DNA from 3 places in the Kitasatospora sp. NE20-6 genome. Region 1 is predicted to be linked to each of the others. Evidence: riboswitches for the same ligand, from Rfam matches in the RefSeq annotation. Region 1 holds a riboswitch; each other region holds the start of a gene.
What was found. Region 1 has a riboswitch for thiamine pyrophosphate ahead of thiO (glycine oxidase ThiO). Riboswitches for the same ligand answer to the same signal wherever they lie in the genome.

Region 1 (7,351 bases):
GCTGCCCGTCCTGCGCGTACGGCGCGTACTGCTGCTCGTACCCGGGCTGGGCGTAGCCGTTCTGCGGGTACGCGACCTGCGCGTACTGCACCTGCCCGTACTGGTCCTGGTAGGCGGTCTGCTGCCAGGTCTGGCCCTGGGCCTGCCCCTGGTCGTAGCCGTAGGCGGCCTGCTGCGCGTACGCGGCCTGCTGCCCGTAGGCGTCCTGCTGGGCGGGCTGCTGGTACGGCCAGACCTGCTGCTGCTCCACCTGCTCCTGCTGCCACGGCTGCTCGGTGTAGACGCCGTCGTCGGCCGCGATCTCCTCGACCTCGGCGTACGCGGCGCCCGGGCGCTCGGGCTCGACCGGGCCGACCTCGCCGACCACCGGCACCGGAACCCCGGCGGCGTCAGGGGCGCCCGCGGCGCCTCCGGTGGCCGCCGCGAGCAGCGGTATGCGGGCGAGCGGCGCGGGCAGGGAGCCGTCGGGGCCGCGCAGCGACCGGCCGACGGCGACGCCGCGCTTGACGGAGGCGGTGACGAAGACCTGGCCGACGGCGAACGCGGCCGCACCGGCGCCGATGACGAGCACCGACTGCAGGGCCATGCCGGCGACGACGGTCAGGAAGCCCCCGAGTGCGGTGCCGCGCCAGACCAGGGGGGCGCGGTTCTGCAGCAGCAGCTCGGCGACCAGCCACAGGGCGACGACCACGAGGGCGGCGTACAGCAGCAGGTACCCGATGCCCATCCTGCTACCTCCCAGTCACATGCCCCGCGTGTGCGGGCGACTGTACAGGCTTGCGGCGAACACCACCGCATCCGTGACAGGGTGCGCTCAGCGCTGGTGGAGACCCAGGTTCTGGTAGATCTCCAGCGTCGAGGTGGAGTGGTTGAGGGTGATGAAGTGGAGGCCCGGCGCGCCCTCGGCGAGCAGCCGCTCGGACATCGCGGTGGCGTGGTCGATGCCGACCGCGCGCACGGCGACCGGGTCGTCCTCGACGGCACGGAAGCGCGCCACCAGGTCGGCCGGGAAGTCCGAGCCGGAGAGCTGCGGGAAGCGCTCCAGCTGCTTGATGTTGGTGACCGGCATGATCTCCGGGATGATCGGCGTCCCGCAGCCGGCCGCGGCGACCCGGTCGCGCAGCCGGAGGTAGTCCTCGACCTCGAAGAACATCTGGGTGATGGCGTAGTCGGCGCCCGCGCGGCACTTGGCGACGAAGTGCCGGATGTCCTCGTCCCAGTTCTCGGAGCGGGGGTGCATCTGCGGGAACGCGGCCACGCCGACGCAGAAGTCGCCGATGCCCTTGATGAGTTCGACCAGTTCCGCGGCGTAGGTGACGCCGTCGGGGTGGCGGACCCACTCGCCCATCGGGTCGCCGGGCGGGTCGCCGCGCACGGCGAGCACGTTGCGCACGCCCTCGTCGGCGTACTGGCCGATGATGTTGCGCAGCTCGGCGACGGAGTGGTCGACCGCGGTGAGGTGGGCGACCGGGGTCAGGGTGGTCTCGGTGGCGATGCGGCCGACGAGGTTGACGGTGCGGCCGCGCGAGGAGCCGCCGGCGCCGTAGGTCATGCAGACGAAGTTGGGGTCGAGCGCCTCGACGCGTCGGATCGCGTCCCACAGGCGGCGCTCGGCGGCCTCGGTGCGCGGCGGCATGAACTCGAACGAGAACGAACGGTCGCCGGCCGCCAGCAGGTCACGAACGGTCTGCGCGCGGTCGGTCCTGGTGGAGGGGATACCGAGAGCCATGCTTGCAGGCTATCGGTGCTGCGCAGAGGGTGACCAAACACGGTCCACTGAATGAGACGCGCCGCCGTGCCCGCACGGGCCGGCCGCACGGGCGGCGGTGCGGGCGGCGGTGCGGAGTGTCCGACACCGCCGGATAGTCTGATTGGCAGCCCAGTGATCCGGAGTCCCACCGTGTCCCCCTCCACCAGCCTCCCCGCCAACCCCGTCGACCGGGAGGCCGTGCGCGAGCGCGTCAACACCGCCCTCGCGGAGTTCATGGACGGCCGGAGCGCCCTGCTCGCCACCATCTCCCCGCAGCTCGGGCCGGTCTCCGGAGCGCTGCGCGACTTCCTGCTCGACGGCGGCAAGCGGCTGCGCCCCGCCTTCTGCTACTGGGGCTGGCGCGGCGCCGGCGGCGCCGCCGACGACCCCGGCATCGCCCGGGCCGCCGCCGCCCTCGAACTCCTCCAGGCCAGCGCGCTGGTGCACGACGACCTGATGGACCGCAGCGACACCCGCCGCGGTCTGCCCTCCGTGCACCGCCGCTTCGAGAGCCTGCACCGCGAGCACGGCTGGCGCGGCGACCGCGAGCAGTACGGCGCCAGCGCGGCCGTGCTCCTCGGCGACCTGCTGCTGATCTGGTGCGACGAGCTCTTCCACGGCTCCGGCCTGCCGCACGGGGCCGTCCGCGCCGCCAAGCCCTCCTTCGACCTGATGCGCACCGAGGTCATGGTCGGCCAGTACCTCGACGTGCTGGAGCCCGTCGCCGGCGACTCCGCCGACGCGCAGGCCCTGGAGCGGGCGCAGACCGTGCTGCACTACAAGTCCGCGAAGTACACCGTCGAGCGGCCGCTGCAGGTCGGCGCCCTGCTGGCCGGCGCCGGGCCGGAGCTCGTCGAGGCCTACGGCGCGTTCGGGCTGCCGCTCGGCGAGGCCTTCCAGCTGCGCGACGACCTGCTCGGCGTGTTCGGCGACCCGGCGGTCACCGGCAAGCCCGCCGGCGACGACCTCCGCGAGGGCAAGCGCACCCTGCTCGTCGCGCACGCCATGCGCGGTCTCCCGGCCGCCGACGCCCGGCTGCTCGACGAGCGGCTCGGCGCCCCCGACCTGTCCCCCGACGAGGTGCCCGGCCTGCGGGCCCTCGTCGTGCGCAGCGGCGCGGCGGACGTCGTCGAGCAGCGCATCGGCGACCTGCTGCGGCAGTCGCTGGCCGCCCTCGACGCGGCGCCGCTCGCCGGCGGTCCGGCCCGCGGCGCACTGCTGGCCCTGGCCGAGGCGGCCACCGCCCGCGCGTACTGAATCCCGCGCCGCGGACGGCCGCCCCGGCGCGGGGCTCAGGGGGTGCGCAGGCGGCGGGCCAGTTCCGCGGCGGCCGCCCCGGGGTCGTCGGCGGCGGTGATCGCCCGGACCACCACGACCCGGGTGGCGCCGGCGGCGAGCACCTCGTCGAGGTTGCCGAGGTCGATGCCGCCGATCGCGAACCACGGGCGGTCCGTCACGGCCTTCGCCGCGTACCCGACCAGGCCGAGGCCGGGGGCGTGGCGGCCGGGCTTCGTGGGGGTCGGCCAGACCGGGCCGGTGCAGAAGTAGTCGACACCGGGCTCGGCGATCGCCGCGTCCACCTCGGACTCCGCGTGGCAGGAGCGTCCGATGACGGTGCGGGCGCCGACGACGGCGCGGGCGGCGGGCACCGGCAGGTCGTCCTGTCCGAGGTGCAGCACGTCCGGGCCGGCGGCGTGCGCCACGTCGGCCCGGTCGTTGACCGCGAAGAGCTTGCCGTGGCGGCGGGCCGCGTCGGCGAAGACCTCCAGGTGCTCCAGCTCCTGCCGGGCCTCCAGACCCTTGTCGCGCAGCTGCACGACGTCCACGCCGCCCGCCAGCACCGCGTCCAGGAACTCGGGCAGGTCGCCCTGCTCGCGCCGGGCGTCGGTGCACAGGTAGAGGCGGGCGTCGGCGAGCTGCGCGCGCGGGTCGGCGGTCATCAGAGCGCCATCGCCTGGGCGCGGCGCTTGACCTCGGTGGCACGGTTCTCGATCAGGGCCTGCATCGGGCTGCCGGGCAGCGACGGGTCCTCGGTGAACATCCACTCAAGGATCTCCTCGGTGCTGAAACCGGAGTCCCGCAGCACCGTCAGGGTGCCGACCAGGTGCTTCACCAGGCCGTCGTCCTCCACGAAGGCGGCCGGCACCTGCAGCGACCGGTTCGGCCCGCGGCGGACGGCCAGCAGGGTGCCCGCCTTCACCATGTTGCGGACTTCGGTGATCTGGACACCCCACCGCTCGGAGATGTCGGGCAGGTACAGCCAGGCCGGAACCAGGGCGTCAATCTTGGGATCAATCTCGCTCACGGCACCAGACTGCCACCTGAACGGCCCCCGACGCACACGGCCCCCGCCGGAGGCACCGGACGGTCACGGACCGTGACCGGCGCGCGGGGTCAGCCGGCGGCCGTCCTGAGCTGCACCGCAGGGTCCGCGGCGAGGGCCCGGTCGAGCACCGTGCCGCGGTCGATCAGCCGCTTCGCCTGGGTCAGGTCACGCGGGCGGTCGACGGCGAGCAGCGCCGCCAGGGCGCCGCCGCGCAGCCACAGCACCGACCAGGAGGCGTCGTCCGGCGAGCCGCGCCACAGCAGTTCGTCACCGTCCGCGCGGTGGCCCGCGTACTGCACCATCCGCCCGAACTGCTCCGACCAGAAGTAGGGCACCGGGTCGTACGGCGTCTCCGAGCCCAGCAGCGAGGCCGCCGCCGCCCCGCCCGACTGCAGGGCGTGGTCCCAGTGCTGCACGGCCAGCCGGGTGCCGGAACGCGCCGACGGGTACGCGACGCAGTCGCCGGCGGCCCACACGCCGGGGGCGGTGGTGCGCAGCCGGTCGTCCACGAGCACGGCGCCCGCCGCGTCGAGGGCCACGGCGGAGCCCGCCAGCCAGCCGGTGGCCGGGCGGGCGCCGATGCCGGTCACCACGAGGTCGGCCTCGACGCGCCCGCCGTCCGCGAGCAGCAGGCCGCCCGGTTCGACGGCGGCCACGCCGGTGCCGCAGCGCAGGTCGACCCCGGCGTCCGCGTACCAGGCCGTCATCAGCGTGCCGAGCTCCGTCGGCAGGGCGCCGGGCAGCGGGGCCGGGCCGGCCTCGACGACCGTGACCGCGCAGCCGAGCTGCCGGGCCACGGTGGCGGTCTCGGCGCCGATCCAGCCGGCGCCGACCAGGGCCAGGCGGGTGCCGGGGGTGAGGTCCGCGCGCAGGGCGAGGGCGTCGTCGACGGTGCGCAGCACGCGGGCGCCGGCGGTGCCGGGCAGCAGCAGGGGCGCGGCGCCGGTGGCGAGGACGAGGGCGTCGTGGGTGACCGGCCCGCCGTCGGTGTGCAGGACGCCGGGGTCGAGGCCGGTGGCCCGGCGGCCCGGCAGCAGTTCGACGCCGAGGGCGTCCCAGTCGAGGTCGAAGGCGGTGGAGTCGGCCAGGCCGAGCAGCACGTCCTTGGAGAGCGGCGGCCGGTCGTAGGGGCGGTGCGGCTCGTCGCCGACCAGGGTGATCCGCGCCGTCAGGCCGCCCTGGCGCAGGGCGGCCGCGCACTGTGCACCGGCCATGCCGGCGCCGACGACGACGACCCTGTCCGTACCGCTCAGCTCCACCACGCCGGTCACCCTATCGGCCGGGGTGTCCGTCCTGTGCACGTCCTTTAGGGGAGCGCGACACGCGGCGTTATGGTGGGTGCACACCTCACACGGGAGCCCGGTGCACCGGGCTGAGAGGCGGGCTGGTGCGGCCTGCGACCGTCCGAACCTGATCCGGGTCATGCCGGCGAAGGGAGCAGAAGCGACGTGGCACGGCCTCACTCCGACGTGCTGGTGATCGGCGGCGGCATCATCGGCCTGGGGGTCGCCTGGCGGGCGGCCCAGCACGGCCTGTCGGTGACCGTCGTCGACCCGGCCCCGGGCGGCGGCGCGGCGCAGGTCGCCGCCGGCATGCTCGCCCCGGTCACCGAACTGCAGTACGGCGAGGAGCCGCTGCTGCGCCTGGGCATGGCCTCCAACGAGCGGTACGCGGCGTTCGCCGCCGAGCTCACGGAGGTGACCGGCCTGGACACCGGCTACCGGGAGACCGGCACCCTCGCCGTCGCGCTGGACTCCGACGACCGCGAGGAACTGCGCGAGCTGCACGCCTTCCAGGCCCGGCTCGGACTGACCTCGCACTGGCTGACCGGCCGCGAGTGCCGGCGCCTGGAGCCGATGCTCGCCCCGGGCGTCCGCGGCGGCCTGCACGTCACCGGCGACCACCAGGTGGACGGCCGCCGGCTCGCCCGCGCCCTCGTCGAGGCCTGCACCCGGGCCGGTGTCGCCTTCGAACGGGCCCTCGCCGCCGAGCTCCTGCTGGAGGGCGACCGGGCGGCGGGGGCGCGCACCGACGCGGGCACCGTGTGCCCGGCCGGCCGGGTCGTGCTCGCGGCCGGTTCCCGCAGCCACCTGCTGCCCGGGCTGCCGCCTGGCGTGCTGCCGCCGGTGCGGCCGGTGAAGGGGCAGGTGCTGCGGCTGCACGTGCCGCCCGCGTACCGGCCGTTCCTGGCCCGCAACGTCCGCGCGGTGGTGCGCGGGCAGCACGTCTACCTGGTGCCGCGCGCCGACGGCGAGCTGGTCATCGGTGCGACGACCGAGGAGCAGGGCCACGACACCACCGTCACCGCGGGCGGCGTCTACGAGCTGCTGCGCGACGCGCACGCGCTCGTGCCCGGGCTGACCGAGCTGCCGCTGGTCGAGACGGGCGCCGGGCTGCGTCCGGGCTCGCCCGACAACGCGCCGCTGCTCGGCCCCACCGCGCTGCCCGGCCTGGTCGCCGCGACCGGCCACTACCGCAACGGGGTGCTGCTCACGCCCGTCACCGCCGACCTGGTCGGCACGTACCTGGCGACCGGCCGCGTGCCGGACCTCGCCGCCCCCTTCTCCCCCGACCGCTTCCGTCCGAAGGCCGCCGTATGACCGACATCGCACTGACCGTGAACGGCGAGGCGCGCGAGCTGCCCGCCGCCACCACGCTGGCCGAGGTGGTGGCGCAGGCCTGCGCCGCACCCACCGGGGTCGCGGCCGCCGTCAACGAGGCGGTGGTGCCGCGCAGTTCGTGGGACGTCACCGTGCTCGGCACGGGTGACCGGGTCGAGATCCTCACCGCCGTCCAGGGAGGCTGACCGCATGGCCGACGACGTTCTCACCATCGCGGGCACCGCCTTCACCTCGCGCCTGATCATGGGCACCGGCGGTGCGCCCAGCCTGGAGGTGCTGGAGCAGGCGCTGCGCGTCTCCGGCACCGAGCTCACCACCGTCGCGATGCGGCGGGTCAACGCCGCCACCCAGGGCTCGGTGCTGGAGGTGCTGACCCGCAACGCGATCCGGGTGCTGCCCAACACGGCCGGCTGCTTCACCGCCGGGGAGGCCGTCCTGACGGCCCGGCTGGCCAGGGAGGCGCTCGGCACCGACTGGGTGAAGCTGGAGGTGATCGCCGACGAGCGCACCCTGCTGCCCGACCCGATCGAGCTGCTGGACGCCGCCGAGACGCTCGTCGACGACGGCTTCACCGTGCTGCCGTACACCAACGACGACCCGGTGCTGGCGCGGAAGCTGGAGGACGTGGGCTGCGCGGCGATCATGCCGCTGGGC
Region 2 (7,351 bases), on a different contig from region 1:
CGGCCCGCGGGACGCGGTCTGGCCCGCGTACCTGCACCGGTGCTCTGCATCACCGCCATGGCCGCCTGCCAGCTCGGCATCGCCACCTGCACCTCGCTGTTCGGCCTCGTCGGCGTGGCCGGGGCGACCTTCCTGCGACTGGCCGTCGCCGCCGTCGTCCTCCTCGCGCTCACCCGCCCCCGGCTGCGCGGACGCAGCCGCCGCGACCTCCTCGCCGCCGCCCGGCTCGGCATCGCCTCCGCCGGGATGACGCTCCTCTTCGCCGCCGCCACCAGCAGGCTGGCGATGGGCACCGCCGCCACCATCGAGTTCCTCGGCCCGCTGGCCGTCGCCCTCGCTTTCTCCCGCCGCGCCGGACACCTGCTCTGGGCCATGCTCGCCGCCGCCGGAGTCGCCCTGCTCACCCTGGTCGGCCACGGCAGCGGCGGAGCCGCACTCGACCCCGCCGGGCTCGGCTACGCCTTCGGGGCGGCCGCCTGCTACGCGGGCTACATCCTCCTCACCCACCGGGTGGGTGCCGCCTTCCACGGATTCGAGGGCCTGGCCGTCTCCTTCACCGTCGCCACCCTCGTCGTCGCGCCGTTCGGGGCGGCCCAGGCCTGGCACGGGCTCGCCGCCTCCCCCTCCCCCGCACTGCTGCTGCTCGCCGTGGCGGGAGTCGCGCTGCTCTTCCCCGTCCTCCCGTACGCGCTGGAGATGACGGCCCTGCGGCGCATGCCGCAGCGGGTGTTCAGCGTGCTGGTGAGCCTCGACCCGGCGATCAGCGCCCTGGTCGGACTGGTCGTCCTGGGCCAGCTCCTGGGCGGCGTGCAACTGGCCGGCATCGGGTGCGTCGTCGCGGCGAGCGTCGGCGCGACCCTCACCGCGCGCCGCTGACCCGGCGTCACCGGCGTGGCCGACGTGGCCGACGTCACCGGCGCGGCTGCGATACGCCGTCCGGTTCCCGGGAACGGACGGCGGGCGGGCGCCGCTGTACGGCACCCGCCCGCCGGAACCCGCTGCGGCAGACCCTTTCCCCGCCCGGGTGTCGTCCCTCTCCGCGCGCCGGCCGCCGGACCGTTGCTACCACCCTGCCGATCGGCGCCCCCGCCGACGGCCGGACGGCCCGGTCCCCTCAGGCGGCCCGCGCCTCCGGGGTCAGGGCGCGATCGGCGGGACGACCGGGGCCGGGACCGCTGCACGGACCACCCGCGGTGGAGCGGCCGTCGGAGCCGGGCCGGTGGGCGGGGCCGTCGGACGGGAGTACGCCATGGTTTTCCTCCGTCGTGCAGGAGTGGCGGGGATCGAAGCACGCCGGGCCGGAGCCCGCCGTCGAGGAAGAAGACTTCCGTAACAAATCGACAAAGGCATAGCTCGACTCGACCTTTTCGCCCGTTAGCGTGATCCCGGCGCGGCGGAGGAATAGCCGAAGAACGCCATCACGGCCGCCCCACCTGCAGGTTCACCCGATTCGTGGGCGCCCGGAAAACGCCTCCCGTGCGCCGTACCGTCCGCCGGGGCGCATGATTCGGACGTGGCGCGCCCCCGGACAGATCGTCGGACAACCGGACGTCACACGGCCTTTCCGGGATTCAGGATTCCCAACGGGTCGAACACCGCCTTGATCTGCCGCTGCAACGCCGACCCGACCGGCCCGAGCTCCTTCGCGAGCCACTCCCGCTTCAGCAGACCCACACCGTGCTCACCGGTGACGGTGCCGCCCAGGTCCAGCCCCAGCGCCATGATCTCGTCGAAGGAGGCCTTCGCCCGGGCCGTCTCGTCCGGGTCGTCCGCGTCGAAGATCACCACCGGGTGGGTGTTGCCGTCACCGGCATGGCTGACGACGCCGATGGTCAGCCGCTGCCGCGCGGCGATCTCCTCGACGCCGTCCAGCATCTCCCCCAGCCGCGACCGCGGCACCGCCACGTCGTCGATCATCGTCGTGCCGAGCCGCTCCATCGCGGGCAGCGAGAGCCGCCGCGCCTCCAGCAGCATGTCCGACTCGGCCTGGTCCTCGGCCGGCACGACCTCGCTCGCACCCGCCGCCCGGCACAGCTCGGCCACCGCCGCCAGCTCCGCCTCCTTCGCCGGACCGTCGAACGCCACCAGCAGCAGCGCCCGCGTCGACTCCGGCAGCCCCATCTTCGCCATCGCGTTCACCGCGCGGACGGTCGTCGTGTCCATCAGCTCCATCAGCGACGGCACGTGGCCCGACGCCATCACCGAACAGACCGCCGCGCTCGCCGCCGCCGTACTGGGGAACTCCGCCGCGAGCGCCAACTGCGGGGCCGGCGCGGGACGCAGCGCCACCACCGCCTCCACCACGACCGCGAGCGTGCCCTCCGACCCGACCAGCAGCCGCGTCAGGTCGTACCCGGCGACGCCCTTCGCCGTACGCCGACCGGTCGTCAGCAGTCGCCCGTCCGCCAGCACGACCTCCAGGCCCAGCACGTACTCGCTGGTCACGCCGTACTTCACGCAGCACAGGCCGCCGGCGCCCGTCCCGATGTTGCCGCCGATCGTGCAGGACTCCCAGCTCGACGGATCCGGCGGGTACGCCAGGCCGTACCCGGCCGCGGCCCGCGACAGCTCGGCGTTCACCACACCCGGCTGCACGACCGCGATCCGGTTCACCGCGTCGATCTCCAGGATGCGGTTCATCTTCACCATCGACAGCACGATGCAGCCGTCGACGGCGTTCGCCCCGCCCGACAGACCGGTCCGCGCCCCCTGCGGCACCACCGGCACCCGCAGCTCGGTCGCCGTCCGCATGACGTGCTGCACGTGCTCCACCGTCTCCGGGAAGACCACCACCGCCGCCACCCCGGCCTCGCAGAACCCCGCCATGTCGTGCGCGTACGCCGCCACGACATCCACGTCCACGGCCACCGCCGCCTCCGGGAGCCCCGCCAACAACCGGTCGACCAGATCACCCACGGCAGCCTCCAGCTCTCGCACACCCGTCCGCCCTGCACTCTGCCCCTGCCGGACGCCCGCGGCAAGGACGGTGCACAATCACCGATCACGCCGCCGCCGGACCCCGCCCCCGACCGCGTCCGCCCCCGAACGGGCCCCGGGCGGTCACTGGACGGCCGCCGGGCGCACACAGCGCGAAGGGCGGGTACCGACTTGCGTCGGTACCCGCCCTGAGCCGGGCTTTCGCCTCACCTGCGGAGGGTGTGGGATTTGAACCCACGGTGAGGGGTCACCTCACGACAGTTTTCAAGACTGTTCCCTTAGGCCGCTCGGGCAACCCTCCTGGCGGGGGTCAGCCTAACGGTTCGGGGCCTCCTCGGTGCACACCGTTTCCGGGTGGGCGTCAGCTGTCGCCCTTGCGCTCGCCGAGGGTGACGGTGGTCTTGGCGGCCTTGCCGTCACGGGTGTACTCGACCTCGACCTTCTCGCCGGGCTTGTGCGTCCAGATCTCGGAGACGAGGGTCGGGCCGCTGTCGATCGGGATGCCGCCGAGCTTGGTGATGACGTCGCCCGGCTTGAGGCCGGCCTGGTCGGCGGGACCGCCGGGCGTGACGGCCGCCTGGCCCTGGACGGCGGCGGTCTGGATCTGGGCGCCGTCACCCTTGTAGTCGTCGTTGCGGAGGACGCCGAGGATGGCGTAGACGGGCGTGCCGTCCTTGATGAGGGTCTCGGCGACCCACTTGGCCTGGTTGATCGGGATGGCGAAGCCGAGGCCGATCGAGCCGGCCCGGCCGGAGCCGCTGGTGTTGGACTGGATCGCCGAGTTGATGCCGATGACCGCGCCGGAGGCGTTGAGCAGGGGGCCGCCGGAGTTGCCGGGGTTGATCGAGGCGTCGGTCTGCAGGGCGTTCATGTAGGAGGCCTGGGCACCGGTCTCGTCACCGGAGGCGACGGGGCGGTCCTTGGCGCTGATGATGCCGGTGGTGACGGTGCCTTCGAGGCCGTACGGGGCGCCGATGGCGATGGTGGCGTCGCCGACGGCGGCCTTGTCGGAGTCGCCGAGGGGCAGCGGGTTGAGCTTGTCCTTGGGCGGGTTGTCGAGCTTGACGACGGCGACGTCGTAGCCCTGGGCCCGGCCGACGACGGACGCGTCGTACGAGGATCCGTCGGAGAACTTGACCGTGAGCTTGCCGCCGTTGGCGGCGGGGGCGACCACGTGGTTGTTGGTGAGGATGTGGCCCTCGGTGTCGAAGATGAAGCCGGTGCCGGTGCCGGACTCCTGGGAGCCGGTCGCCTTGATGGTGACGGTGCTGGGCAGCGCCTTCGCGGCGATGCCCGCCACGGAGTCGGGGGCGCGGTCGGTCACCTTGCGGCTGTCGCTGACGCTGACCGTGGTGCTGGAGTGCCCGGCGCTGCTGCCGCCGCTGTCACCGTCGGAGACGGCGACGCCGATCGCCCCGCCGGCCACGCCGGCGACGAGGGCGACGGCCGCGACGAGGGCGATGAGCCCGCCGCGCTTGCGGCGCGGGGCGGGACCGCCCGCGGAGGCGTACGGGTAACCGGGGCCGCCGGGCTCGGCCGGTCCGCCGGGAACCCCGGGGCCGCCGGTCGGGTGACCCCAGCCGCCGACGGGGTGGCCCGCGCCGAACGGGTGGTGCGCCTCGGTCGGGGCGGAGGGTGCGGCGGGCGGCGGGGTGCCGGGGGTGTCCGGCGTGCCGTACGGGTCGGTCGACGCGGTGACCGGTGCCACCGGGGCCGGGGCCGGAGCCGCCACAGGGGCGGCGTACGGGTCGGCCGCGACCGGGACGGCGTACGGGTTGGCCGCCTGCGGCTGGGGCACGACGGGCGGCGGCGCGTCGATGTAGGCGGGCGCGGCCGGGGGTGCGGCGGGCGGCGGGGCGTCCAGGTAGGCGGGCGCGGCCGGCGGCGCGGCCGGCGGCGGGGCATCGATGTAGGGGGACGGCGCGGCGGGCGCGGGCGGCGCGGCCGGGGCATCGCTCAGCTTGGCGAAGGCGAGCGTGGGCGCGGACTCGACGACCGGCGGCGCGGCGGCCGACGCGGTGTCGTGAGCCGGACCCACCGCCTGGGGCGCACCGGAGGGCTGGCCCTCCTGCGGCCCGGTGGACCCACTCGCGTGCTCGGTGCTCACGGACGACCTCCATAGCTGACAGGACCTAGAACCATAGTTTTTCGCATCACGGATTCGGTTGCCGTAAGGAGCCCCCTGAAGAACGCCTAAGAATCCTTAGGTGTCCCCGACGATCCGCCCTCCGACCTGGTCCGGAGCCCCTGCTCCGGTCCCGCGATCCGGACGACGGACCTCCGGGCCTTGGCCTCCGGGACTGCGCCGGATAGCCTGTCGTCCTATCTGAACACGCGGGAGCTTGGACCTTCCAGGCTGAGAGTGCGCCGATCGACCGGCCGGGCAGTGACCGGCCGGACCGAGGTGGCGCAGACCGCCTGAACCTGTCCGGGTAATGCCGGCGTAGGGAGTATCGGCCATGACGGCTGTTTCGCCTGCCTCCTTTTCCGATCCGGGAACCGGGCCGGAGCCCGTCGCCCCGAACGGCGCGCGTGTCGAGGCGCCGCTGGTGCTGGACACCGCGCCCCCGCGGACGCTGGACTTCCGGGCGCAGTTCGCCCTCTGGGCCAACCTCGGCGTGAGCCTGATCGGCTTCCAGAGCGCGGTCACGGTGCTGGTGGTGGGCGGCCGTGAGCTGTCCTTCGCCGCGGCCGTGACGGCGATCGTCGCGGGCACGGTCATCGGCACCTCGATGCTGGGCGTGGCGGCGCTGATCGGCGCCCGGACGGGTGCGCCGGCGATGGCGATGCTGCGCGGCCTGTTCGGCACCCGGCTCTCCTTCCTGCCGACGGTGCTCAACATCCTGCAGTGCATCGGCTGGGGCGTGTTCGAGCTGATCGTGATCGCCGGCGGCGCGCAGACGGTGGCGGGCACGCAGGGGTGGCGCTGGCTGTTCGTGCTGCTCGCCGGCGTGGTCACGACGGTGCTGACGATCTGGCCGCTCGGCGCGATCGCGGTGCTGCGCAAGTACGTGGCGGTCGCGGTCGGCGTGGCGATGGTGTACTTCACCGTCCAGCTCGGCCGGCAGGGCTTCCCGGATCCGGGCGCGGGCAACTGGCACGGTTTCCTGACGGCGACCGACGCGGTCATCGCGGTGTCGGTCTCCTTCGTGCCGCTGGCCGCCGACTACACCCGGCACGCCCGCACCGCGGCGTCGGCCTTCTGGGGCAGCTTCACCGGGTACTCGCTGGCCCAGGCCTGGTGCTACGCCCTCGGCCTGATCGCGCTGCTGCAGTCGGGCGGCGACCCGTCGAAGGTGTTCTCCTCCTTCACCGGGGTGGCCGCCGGCTGGGTGTTCCTGCTGGTGCTGGTGGTGCGCGAGACCGACCAGTCGTTCGCCAACGTGTACTCGACGGCCATGTCCGTCCACAACCTCCTGCCGCGGGTCGACCGCCGCCTACTCACCGGCGGGATCGGCGCGCTGGTGACCCTGCTGGCGCTGCGCATCCAGGAGGGCGAGTTCTACGAGACCTACGCGAACTTCCTCTACCTGATCGGCGCGGTCTTCGTGCCGCTGCTGGCGGTGCTCGCCGTGGACTACTTCTTCGGCGCCGGCCGGCAGGGCTGGAACACCGCGCAGGACGCCCCGGCCCGGCCGCTGATGCTGCTGCCGTGGGTGCTCGGCTTCGCCGCGTACCAGTTCCTGGCGCCGACGGGCATCGCGGACTGGTGGACGGACTTCTGGATGCGGCTGCGGGACGCGGTCGGCTTCACGCCGCAGTCCTGGACGTCCGCCTCGCTGTTCGGCTTCCTCGTGGCGGCGCTCGCGACCTGGGCCCTGACGGCGCTGACCGGCCGGACCTCCGGCACCGGGGCGGACGCCCGCTGACGGCCGTCCCGGCCGACCGGGCCCCGGCAGGCAGCGGCCCGAGGTGAGGCGGCGCCGGAGCTGTTCACCGCAGGTTCCCCGTGGCGGGTGCGTCCGGGCATCCCTGCCCTCGTAGGGTGTTGCCGTGGACACCCAGAGACTCCGCCGGACCGTTCCCGCGGCGCCGGGCGGCCCCGCCCCCGACCGCGGCGCCGTCGAGGTCGTCGCGCACCGCGGCTCCTCGGCGGCCCTGCCGGAGCACACCCTGGCGGCGTACCGCCGGGCGATCGACGAGGGTGCGGACGCCCTGGAGTGCGACGTCCGGCTGACGGCCGACGGGCAGCTGGTGTGCGTCCACGACCGGACGGTGCAGCGCACCTCGGACGGCCGGGGCGTGGTCTCCACGATGACGCTCGACCAGCTCGCCGCGCTGGACTTCGGCTCCTGGAAGTCGCCGGACGCACCGGAGCCGAGCCCGGTGCTGACACTGGCGCAGCTGCTGGAACTGGTCGCGGGGGCCGGGCGGCCGGTGCGGCTGGCGATCGAGACCAAGCACCCGACCCGCC
Region 3 (7,351 bases), on a different contig from region 1:
CGCACTTTCGCGACCTGGGGGGACGCGAGGTCCATGTTCCCCGTGGAGAGGTAGCCGGCCGGAGCGTGCGCCTCGAACTGCCGGCGGACGACGGAGAGGTTCCGCTCGTGGATGGCCGGGGGCGACACCTGCACGATGATGACGTCACCCGAGAATTCGATCTTGAAGTTGGACGGGGCGAACCTGCGGAATTCCCCGATCAGGGCGAGATGGTCGGGGTTCATCTGTCCTCCAGGAGTACGAACCCGCATCACGCTACCGGTTTGCTGCCGGAGCGCAGCAGTACTCGTGAAGCGCGGACGCGCATGCAGGAGCACCGCACCGGGAAGACCTTCCCGCCCCCGGTGCGGCGCCTCTGCGAGCCGTGTCGTCAGTCCGCGAGCGGCAGGTACACCCGGTTGCCCTGGGCCGCGAACTCCTCGGACTTGGCCTGCATGCCGGCCCGGGCGTCCTCGTCGAAGCCCGAAGCGACGGCGGTGGAGCCGTCGCCGTGCTCGGCGCGGATCTTCTGGGAGATCTTCATCGAGCAGAACTTCGGTCCGCACATCGAGCAGAAGTGCGCGGTCTTCGCAGGCTCGGCGGGGAGCGTCTCGTCGTGGAAGGCGCGGGCGGTCTCCGGGTCGAGGGCCAGGTTGAACTGGTCCTCCCAGCGGAACTCGAACCGGGCGTCGGAGAGGGCGTCGTCCCAGGCCTGGGCGCCGGGGTGGCCCTTCGCGAGGTCGGCGGCGTGCGCGGCGATCTTGTACGTGATGACGCCGGTCTTCACGTCGTCGCGGTCGGGCAGGCCCAGGTGCTCCTTCGGCGTGACGTAGCAGAGCATCGCCGTGCCCCACCAGGCGATCATGGCGGCGCCGATGCCCGAGGTGATGTGGTCGTAGCCGGGGGCGACGTCCGTGGTGAGCGGGCCGAGCGTGTAGAAGGGGGCCTCGTCGCAGATCTCCTTCTGCAGCTCCATGTTCTCCCTGATCTTGTGCATCGGGACGTGGCCCGGGCCCTCGATCATCACCTGGACGTCGCGCGCGCGGGCGATCCGGCCGAGCTCGCCGAGGGTCTGCAGTTCGGCGAACTGGGCCTCGTCGTTGGCGTCCGCGATGGAGCCGGGCCGCAGGCCGTCACCGAGCGAGAAGGTGACGTCGTACGCGGCGAGGATGTCGCAGAGCTCCTCGAAGTTCGTGTAGAGGAAGTTCTCCTCGTGGTGGGCGAGGCACCAGGCGGCCATGATCGAGCCGCCGCGGGAGACGATGCCGGTCTTCCGGCGGGCGGTCATCGGCACGTACCGCAGCAGCACGCCGGCGTGCACGGTCATGTAGTCGACGCCCTGCTCGCACTGCTCGACGACCGTGTCGCGGTAGACGGCCCAACTGAGGTCCTCGGCGCGGCCGTCGACCTTCTCCAGGGCCTGGTAGAGCGGCACGGTGCCGATCGGCACGGGGGAGTTCCGCAGGATCCACTCGCGGGTGGTGTGGATGTTGCGGCCGGTGGAGAGGTCCATGACGGTGTCGGCGCCCCAGCGGGTGGCCCACGTCATCTTCTCCACCTCCTCCTCGATGGAGGAGGTGACGGCGGAGTTGCCGATGTTGGCGTTGATCTTCACCAGGAAGTTGGTGCCGATGATCGCCGGCTCGACCTCCGGGTGGTTGACGTTCACCGGGATGACGGCCCGCCCGCGGGCGACCTCGTCGCGCACGAACTCCGCTTCCAGGCCCTCCCGCAGGGCCACGAACTCCATCTCCGGGGTGACGGTCCCCCGCTTCGCGTAGGCGAGCTGGGTGACGGCGGCGCCGTGACGGCCGCGCAGCGGACGGCGCGGACGGCCGGGGAAGACCGCGTCGAGGTTGCGCAGGCTGCCGCCGCGCGGCGCGGTGTGCCTGATGCCGTCGTCCTCGGGGCGCGCCTCGCGGCCGTCGTACTCCTCGACGTCGCCGCGCCGGCGGATCCACGGGTCGCGCAGGGCCGGCAGGCCGCGCCGCACGTCGGACGTGTGGGCGGGGTCGGTGTACGGGCCGGAGGTGTCGTACAGCGGCACGCTGCGGCCGTCGGTGAGGACGACCTCGCGGTACGGCACCTGCAGGTCGGGGCTGCTGCCCTGGAGGTAGGCCTTGCGCCAGGCCGGGGTCGGGTAGCCGGTGGACGTGCTGTCGGCCGTACGGCCGGAGGCAGACGTCGGCTGTGCTTCGAACGTGGTCATGAGACCTCTTACTCCCTACGCCGGCATTACCCGGTCAGGTTCCTGCGGTCGGCGCAGCGGTCGGTTCGCACACCTGCGAACCTTTCAGCGCCCTCTCAGCCCGGTGCTCCGAGCTCCCGTTGGTTGCGGACGGGCGTCCGCAACAAGACGTCAACACCGTAGCGGGCGGCCCCGGACCGGTCCAGACGGGTTCCGGCCAGTGGGCCGGGGGAGCACACTGGCGGCATGGTGGGCAGCACGGGCCGGGTGACCGGCAGGGTCGGGACGGGACTGGTCGGCGAGGTGCTGGTGCACGTCGCGGAGCGGCAGGGCACGGAGGCGTTCCTCGCGTACCCGGCGGTGCCGGGTGAGGGTTTCGCGCCCGGTACGCCGGTGCTGGTGGTCGAGTACCAGCCGCCGCGGACGGTGTACGTGGCGGCGCTTTGACGGAATCTTGACGCGTTCGTGGGCGGATCGAGGGCCGCCGGCTCTTCCGCGGAGATCACGGCAGGCGCAGAATCTCCTGCTGCCGCCGGCTTCCGCGCCTTCCTGCACACCAGAGCGCAGCCACGGGACGCCGGCGTGCCCTGAAGGGGGAATCAGCCGATGCTCATCGGCATCGCCGGGGCCGTCGTGGCCTCGATCATCGTCCTGATCGTGCTGTTCAAGCTCATGTGGCGGGTCGCCGAGCCGAACGAGGCACTGATCATCTCCGGTTCGAAGCACCGGTCCGAGGGAGTCGCGGAGGGACTCGGATTCCGGATCGTCACCGGGCGCGGCACGCTCGTGACGCCGGGCGTCCAGGTCGTCCGCAGGCTCTCGCTCGACCTCAACGAGGCCGATCTGGACGTGGAGTGCGTGACGTCGCAGGGGATCCCGGTGCACGTGAAGGGCGTGGTGATCTTCAAGGTGGGCGACGACCCGGTGTCGATCGCCAACGCCGCGCGCCGCTTCCTCGACCAGCAGAAGCTGATGGGGCACCGGGTGCACAACGTCTTCGCCGGTCATCTCCGGTCCATCGTCGGCGGGTTGACGGTCGAGGACATGATCCGCGACCGCGAGCGGATGACCGGGGAGACCCGGGCCGCGTCCGGCAGCGAGATGGAGAAGCTCGGCCTGATCATCGACTCGCTGCAGATCCAGGAGATCCTGGATCCGACCGGCTACATCCGGAACCTCGCCGCACCGCACGCGGCCGCCGTGCAGCGCGACGCCCGGATCGCCGCCGCCGAGGCCGACCGGCGGGCCACCGAGGCCGAGCAGGAGGCGTTCGCCCGCAAGGCCGAGGCCACCCGCAACTCCGGCATCCAGCAGGCCGGGTACCAGGCCGAACTGGAGACGGCGACGGCCCGCGCGCTGCAGGCCGGTCCGCTGGCGCAGGCCGCCGCGCGGCAGGAGGTGGTCGTGCAGGAGACGAAGGTCGCCGAGCTGGAGGCGCACCGCAAGGAGCAGCAGCTCCAGGCGGACGTCCGCAAGCCTGCCGACGCCCGCGCGTACGAGACGCGGACGAAGGCGCAGGCCGACCGCGACGCCCGGATCTCCGCGGCGGAGGCGCTGGCCCGGGAGACCGAGCTGAACGCGACGGCCGAGGCGAACCGGGTGAAGGTCGCGGCCGTCGCGGACGCGGAGGCGACCCGGGCCCGCGGCCTCGCGTCGGCGGAGGCCACCAAGGCGACCGGCTCGGCCGAGGCCGCGGCGGCGGAGGCGAAGGGTCTGGCGGCCGCCGAGGCGGCGCGGGCCCTGGGCCTCGCCGAGGCGGAGGCGATCAAGGCCCGGGCGGCGGCCCTCGCGGAGAACCAGGAGGCGGTGGTCGCGCAGCAGCTGGCCGAGAACTGGCCGGAGATCGTGCGGGCCGGCGCGGAGGCGTTCGGCAACGTCGAGCACATGGTGCTGCTGAACGGCGCCGAGGGCATGGGCGACATGTTCGCGAAGGCGCTGACCATGGGCGGCACCGGTCTCGGTCTGGCCCGGCAGCTGCTCTCCGCGATGGGTCCGCAGCAGGGGCCGGACGGGGTGGCGGCCGGGCCGTCCGCGCGGCGTACGGCGGGGCAGGCGATCCCGGTGCAGGACGGCGCCGCGGGCTGAGCCCGGAACGCCGGACGCCGGGGCCGGGTGCGGTCACGCCTCCTCGGCGACGACCAGCCCGGCCATGCGGCCCGCGAAGACGTTGCCGACGAGGACGCCGAGGGTGATCGCCGCGACCAGGAGGACGGTGCCGAGCCAGACCATCGTCTCCACCGGCAGCGTGTAGGCGCCGACGACCTTGGCCGCGCACTCGGCGACCAGCACGGTGCCCCAGGTGAGGGTGAAGTTCCGCTCGTGACGGCGGAACTCCGCCGAGCCGGCGGCGAGCCGCTGCCAGGCGGCCTCGCGGGCGGCGCGGCCCTTCACGACGAACGGGCGCAGGCCGGCGGTCATCAGGGGCTTCCCGGCGAGCACCGAGACGATCATCGAGCCGCCGATGACGCTGCTGAGCGCGCCGTCCTTGGCGATCATCAGCCGCGGGTCGCCGGCGACCGCGGAGAGGGCGACACCGGCGACGTTGACCACCAGCATGACCAGGGCGAGGGTGTTGACGCGGCGGTCCGTCAGCAGCCCGGCGGCGGTCCGGACGGCCGGCACCGCGCTGCCCAGGGTGAGCGAGGCGGCCAGGCCGAGGCCGGCGAGGCCGTGGGCCGCGTAGTAGACGGCGATCGGCACGGCGACGTCGATCACGAGCGGCTTCAGCGCCGCGGCCCTCGACTCGCCCTGCTCCGCCGTCGCGCTCGTGGTGATGACCGCCATGGTGTCCGCTCCCCGTCCGGTGGTGCCCGCTGCCGGGGCTGCCCCGGTGATGGAAGAATCCCGCGCCGGGCGGGTGCGCCGTCAGTGCCGGCAGCACCGGAAACCGCATGACGGATGTCACGGCCGCGGCCTGCACCCGGTCACCGGCCGGGCGGCCTGCACGGCTGAGTACGGGTACTCAAGCCCGGGACGGCCCCGCACCGGCAGCATGGCGGGCATGAACCTCCCATCCCCGAGAGTGGGTATCACCGCGGTCGGCGCCGGGCTCCCCGCCCGCGTGCTGACGTCGCAGGAGTTGCAGGACGAGGTGGTCGCCGGCAGCGGACTCCGCCTGCCGGAGCGGATGTTCGAGAAGGCGACCGGCATCGCGACCCGCCGTTTCGCCGCGGAGGACGAGTACGCGTCGACGCTGGCCCTCGCGGCCGCCCGCCGGGCACTCGACGCCGCGGGCCACGACCCGCTCGACATCGACCTGCTGGTGTACGCCTCGGCGACCCGGGACGTCTGCGAGCCCGCCACCGCGCACCTCGTACAGGCCGGACTCGGCTCCCGCGCGCATGCGTTCGACGTCTCCAACGCCTGCAACAGCTTCCTCAACGGCATCGACGTGGCGCGCGCGATGATCCTCGCCGGCCGGGCCCGCCGGGCGCTCGTCGTCACCGGGGAGACGCCGAGCCGGGCGATGCGCCGGGATCCGTCCGGCCTCGCCGACTTCCGGGACGGCTTCGCGGGGTACACCTTCGGCGATGCCGGCGCGGCGGTGGTCGTCGAGCCCGTCGAGCGCGGCGGCATCCTCGACGTGGAGACCGAGACCGCGTCCGAGCACTGGGCGGTCGGCGGCATACCGGGCGGCGGATCCCGGCACCCGCGCGGCGACGAGTACAGCTACTTCCGGGGCGGCGGCAAGGAGTTGCGCGGCGTCTTCGAGAAGATCGGCGGCGACATCCTGACCCGCGTCGCCGCCCGTACCGGCTTCGGCTGGGACGCGTACGCCCGGGTGCTGGTGCACCAGGTGACGCTGCCCTACCTGGAGCGGTTCGTCGAACTCACCGGCGTGCCGGCGGAGAAGCTCGTGCTGACGGTGCCGGAGCTCGGCAACGTCGCCAGCGCCACCCTCGGCGTGCAGCTCGACCGCGTGCACGGCGAACTCACCTCCGGCGACCGGGTGCTGATGGTCGGGCTCGGCGGCGGCGTCAGCCTCATGACCATGGTGTGGGAGGTGCCGTGACCGCCCTGTGGGTGATCGTGCCCGCCTACCGCGAGGAGGCCAGGATCGGCGGCACCCTGCAGGCCCTCGCCGCGCAGCAGGACACCGACTTCACCCTGCTGGTCGTCGACAACGGCTCCGACGACCGCACCGCCGGGATCGCCCGGGAGTTCGCCGCCGGGGCGCCGTTCCCCGTCGAGGTGCTGGTCGAGCCGGAGAAGGGCGTCGGCTGCGCCGTCGACACCGGCTTCCGGCACGCCATCGCGCACGGCGCCGCCCTCCTCGCCCGCACCGACGCCGACTGCCTGCCGGAGCCCGGCTGGACGGCCGCCGCCCGCGCCGGGCTGCTCGCCTCCGGCGGGCTCGTCTGCGGGCACATCACGGCCCGCGCCGACGAACACGGGCCCCTCGGCCGCCGGCTGTTCCGCGGCCTCGTGGTGACCGGCGCGTTCTTCGGCCGCATCCGGCCCGCCCACCGCCGCCGGCACGGCTACCTCACCCCGTACCGCATGCACGCGGGCAACAACATGGCGATCACCGCCGGGCTGTACGAGGCCGTCGGCGGCATGCCGCGCCGCCCGTCGCCGACCGACCGCACCTTCGTCAACCGGGTGCGCCGCCGCACCACCGCCATCGTGCAGCGCCGCGACATGGTGGTGCAGAACTCCACCCGCCGCATCCGCGCGTACGGTGTCGTCGGCACCGCCCGCTGGTACCTGGACCGCGGCGCGGGCGGCCGCGGCGTCGACCCCCGATGACGGAGCGAACCGTGCTCGACCACCTCACCCGCGTCCTCCGCGACGGCGCCGACCGGCCCGCCGTGCTCGGCTGCACCCGCAGCGGTGCCGTCCGCGTGCGCGCCCGCAGCGGCGACCTCGCCGACCTCGCCGACACCTACACGGCGGCCCTGCACCACGGCCACGGACTCACCGCGGGCGACACCCTGGGCGTCGCCGTGCGCCCCGGCCCGCGCGCCCTCGCCGTGATGCTGGCCGCGCACCGGCTGGGCCTGCGCGCTGCCGTCCTCGACCCGTCCGCCGGGCCGGACGTGCTGCTCGCCCGCCTCGGACTCGCCCGCCCGGCCCTGGTCGTCGCCGACGCCGCCGCCCAGGCCGTCGCCGGCTGGGCCCGCCGGCTCGCCCACCGCGCGGACCTCGCCCTGCCCCGGCTGGACGCCCTCGGGCCGGTCGCCA

Region 2: linked by a shared signal. The riboswitch ahead of SNE206_RS09080 (purine-cytosine permease family protein) and the one ahead of thiO (glycine oxidase ThiO) in region 1 are both predicted to bind thiamine pyrophosphate.
Region 3: linked by a shared signal. The riboswitch ahead of thiC (phosphomethylpyrimidine synthase ThiC) and the one ahead of thiO (glycine oxidase ThiO) in region 1 are both predicted to bind thiamine pyrophosphate.

Annotation. Positions count from the first base shown of each region.
Region 1 covers NZ_BPRL01000048.1:61,562-68,912, reverse strand. Annotated here, with positions in the region: gene SNE206_RS28305 (hypothetical protein) at 1-727, opposite strand, end outside; gene metF (methylenetetrahydrofolate reductase [NAD(P)H]) at 815-1,729, opposite strand; gene SNE206_RS28295 (polyprenyl synthetase family protein) at 1,901-3,007, shown strand; gene thiE (thiamine phosphate synthase) at 3,043-3,690, opposite strand; gene SNE206_RS28285 (Rv2175c family DNA-binding protein) at 3,690-4,055, opposite strand; gene SNE206_RS28280 (NAD(P)/FAD-dependent oxidoreductase) at 4,145-5,347, opposite strand; TPP riboswitch at 5,418-5,530, shown strand; gene thiO (glycine oxidase ThiO) at 5,525-6,676, shown strand; gene thiS (sulfur carrier protein ThiS) at 6,673-6,882, shown strand; gene SNE206_RS28265 (thiazole synthase) at 6,887-7,351, shown strand, end outside.
Region 2 covers NZ_BPRL01000007.1:154,682-162,032, reverse strand. Annotated here, with positions in the region: gene SNE206_RS09100 (EamA family transporter) at 1-876, shown strand, start outside; gene SNE206_RS09095 (FAD-binding oxidoreductase) at 1,552-2,916, opposite strand; tRNA gene SNE206_RS09090 (tRNA-Ser) at 3,151-3,238, opposite strand; gene SNE206_RS09085 (S1C family serine protease) at 3,299-5,044, opposite strand; TPP riboswitch at 5,262-5,404, shown strand; gene SNE206_RS09080 (purine-cytosine permease family protein) at 5,397-6,806, shown strand; gene SNE206_RS09075 (glycerophosphodiester phosphodiesterase) at 6,931-7,351, shown strand, end outside.
Region 3 covers NZ_BPRL01000009.1:142,418-149,768, forward strand. Annotated here, with positions in the region: gene SNE206_RS10410 (Uma2 family endonuclease) at 1-224, opposite strand, end outside; gene thiC (phosphomethylpyrimidine synthase ThiC) at 371-2,188, opposite strand; TPP riboswitch at 2,184-2,316, opposite strand; gene SNE206_RS10420 (hypothetical protein) at 2,414-2,614, shown strand; gene SNE206_RS10425 (SPFH domain-containing protein) at 2,774-4,252, shown strand; gene SNE206_RS10430 (VC0807 family protein) at 4,286-4,951, opposite strand; gene SNE206_RS10435 (3-oxoacyl-ACP synthase III family protein) at 5,169-6,179, shown strand; gene SNE206_RS10440 (glycosyltransferase) at 6,176-6,916, shown strand; gene SNE206_RS10445 (class I adenylate-forming enzyme family protein) at 6,913-7,351, shown strand, end outside.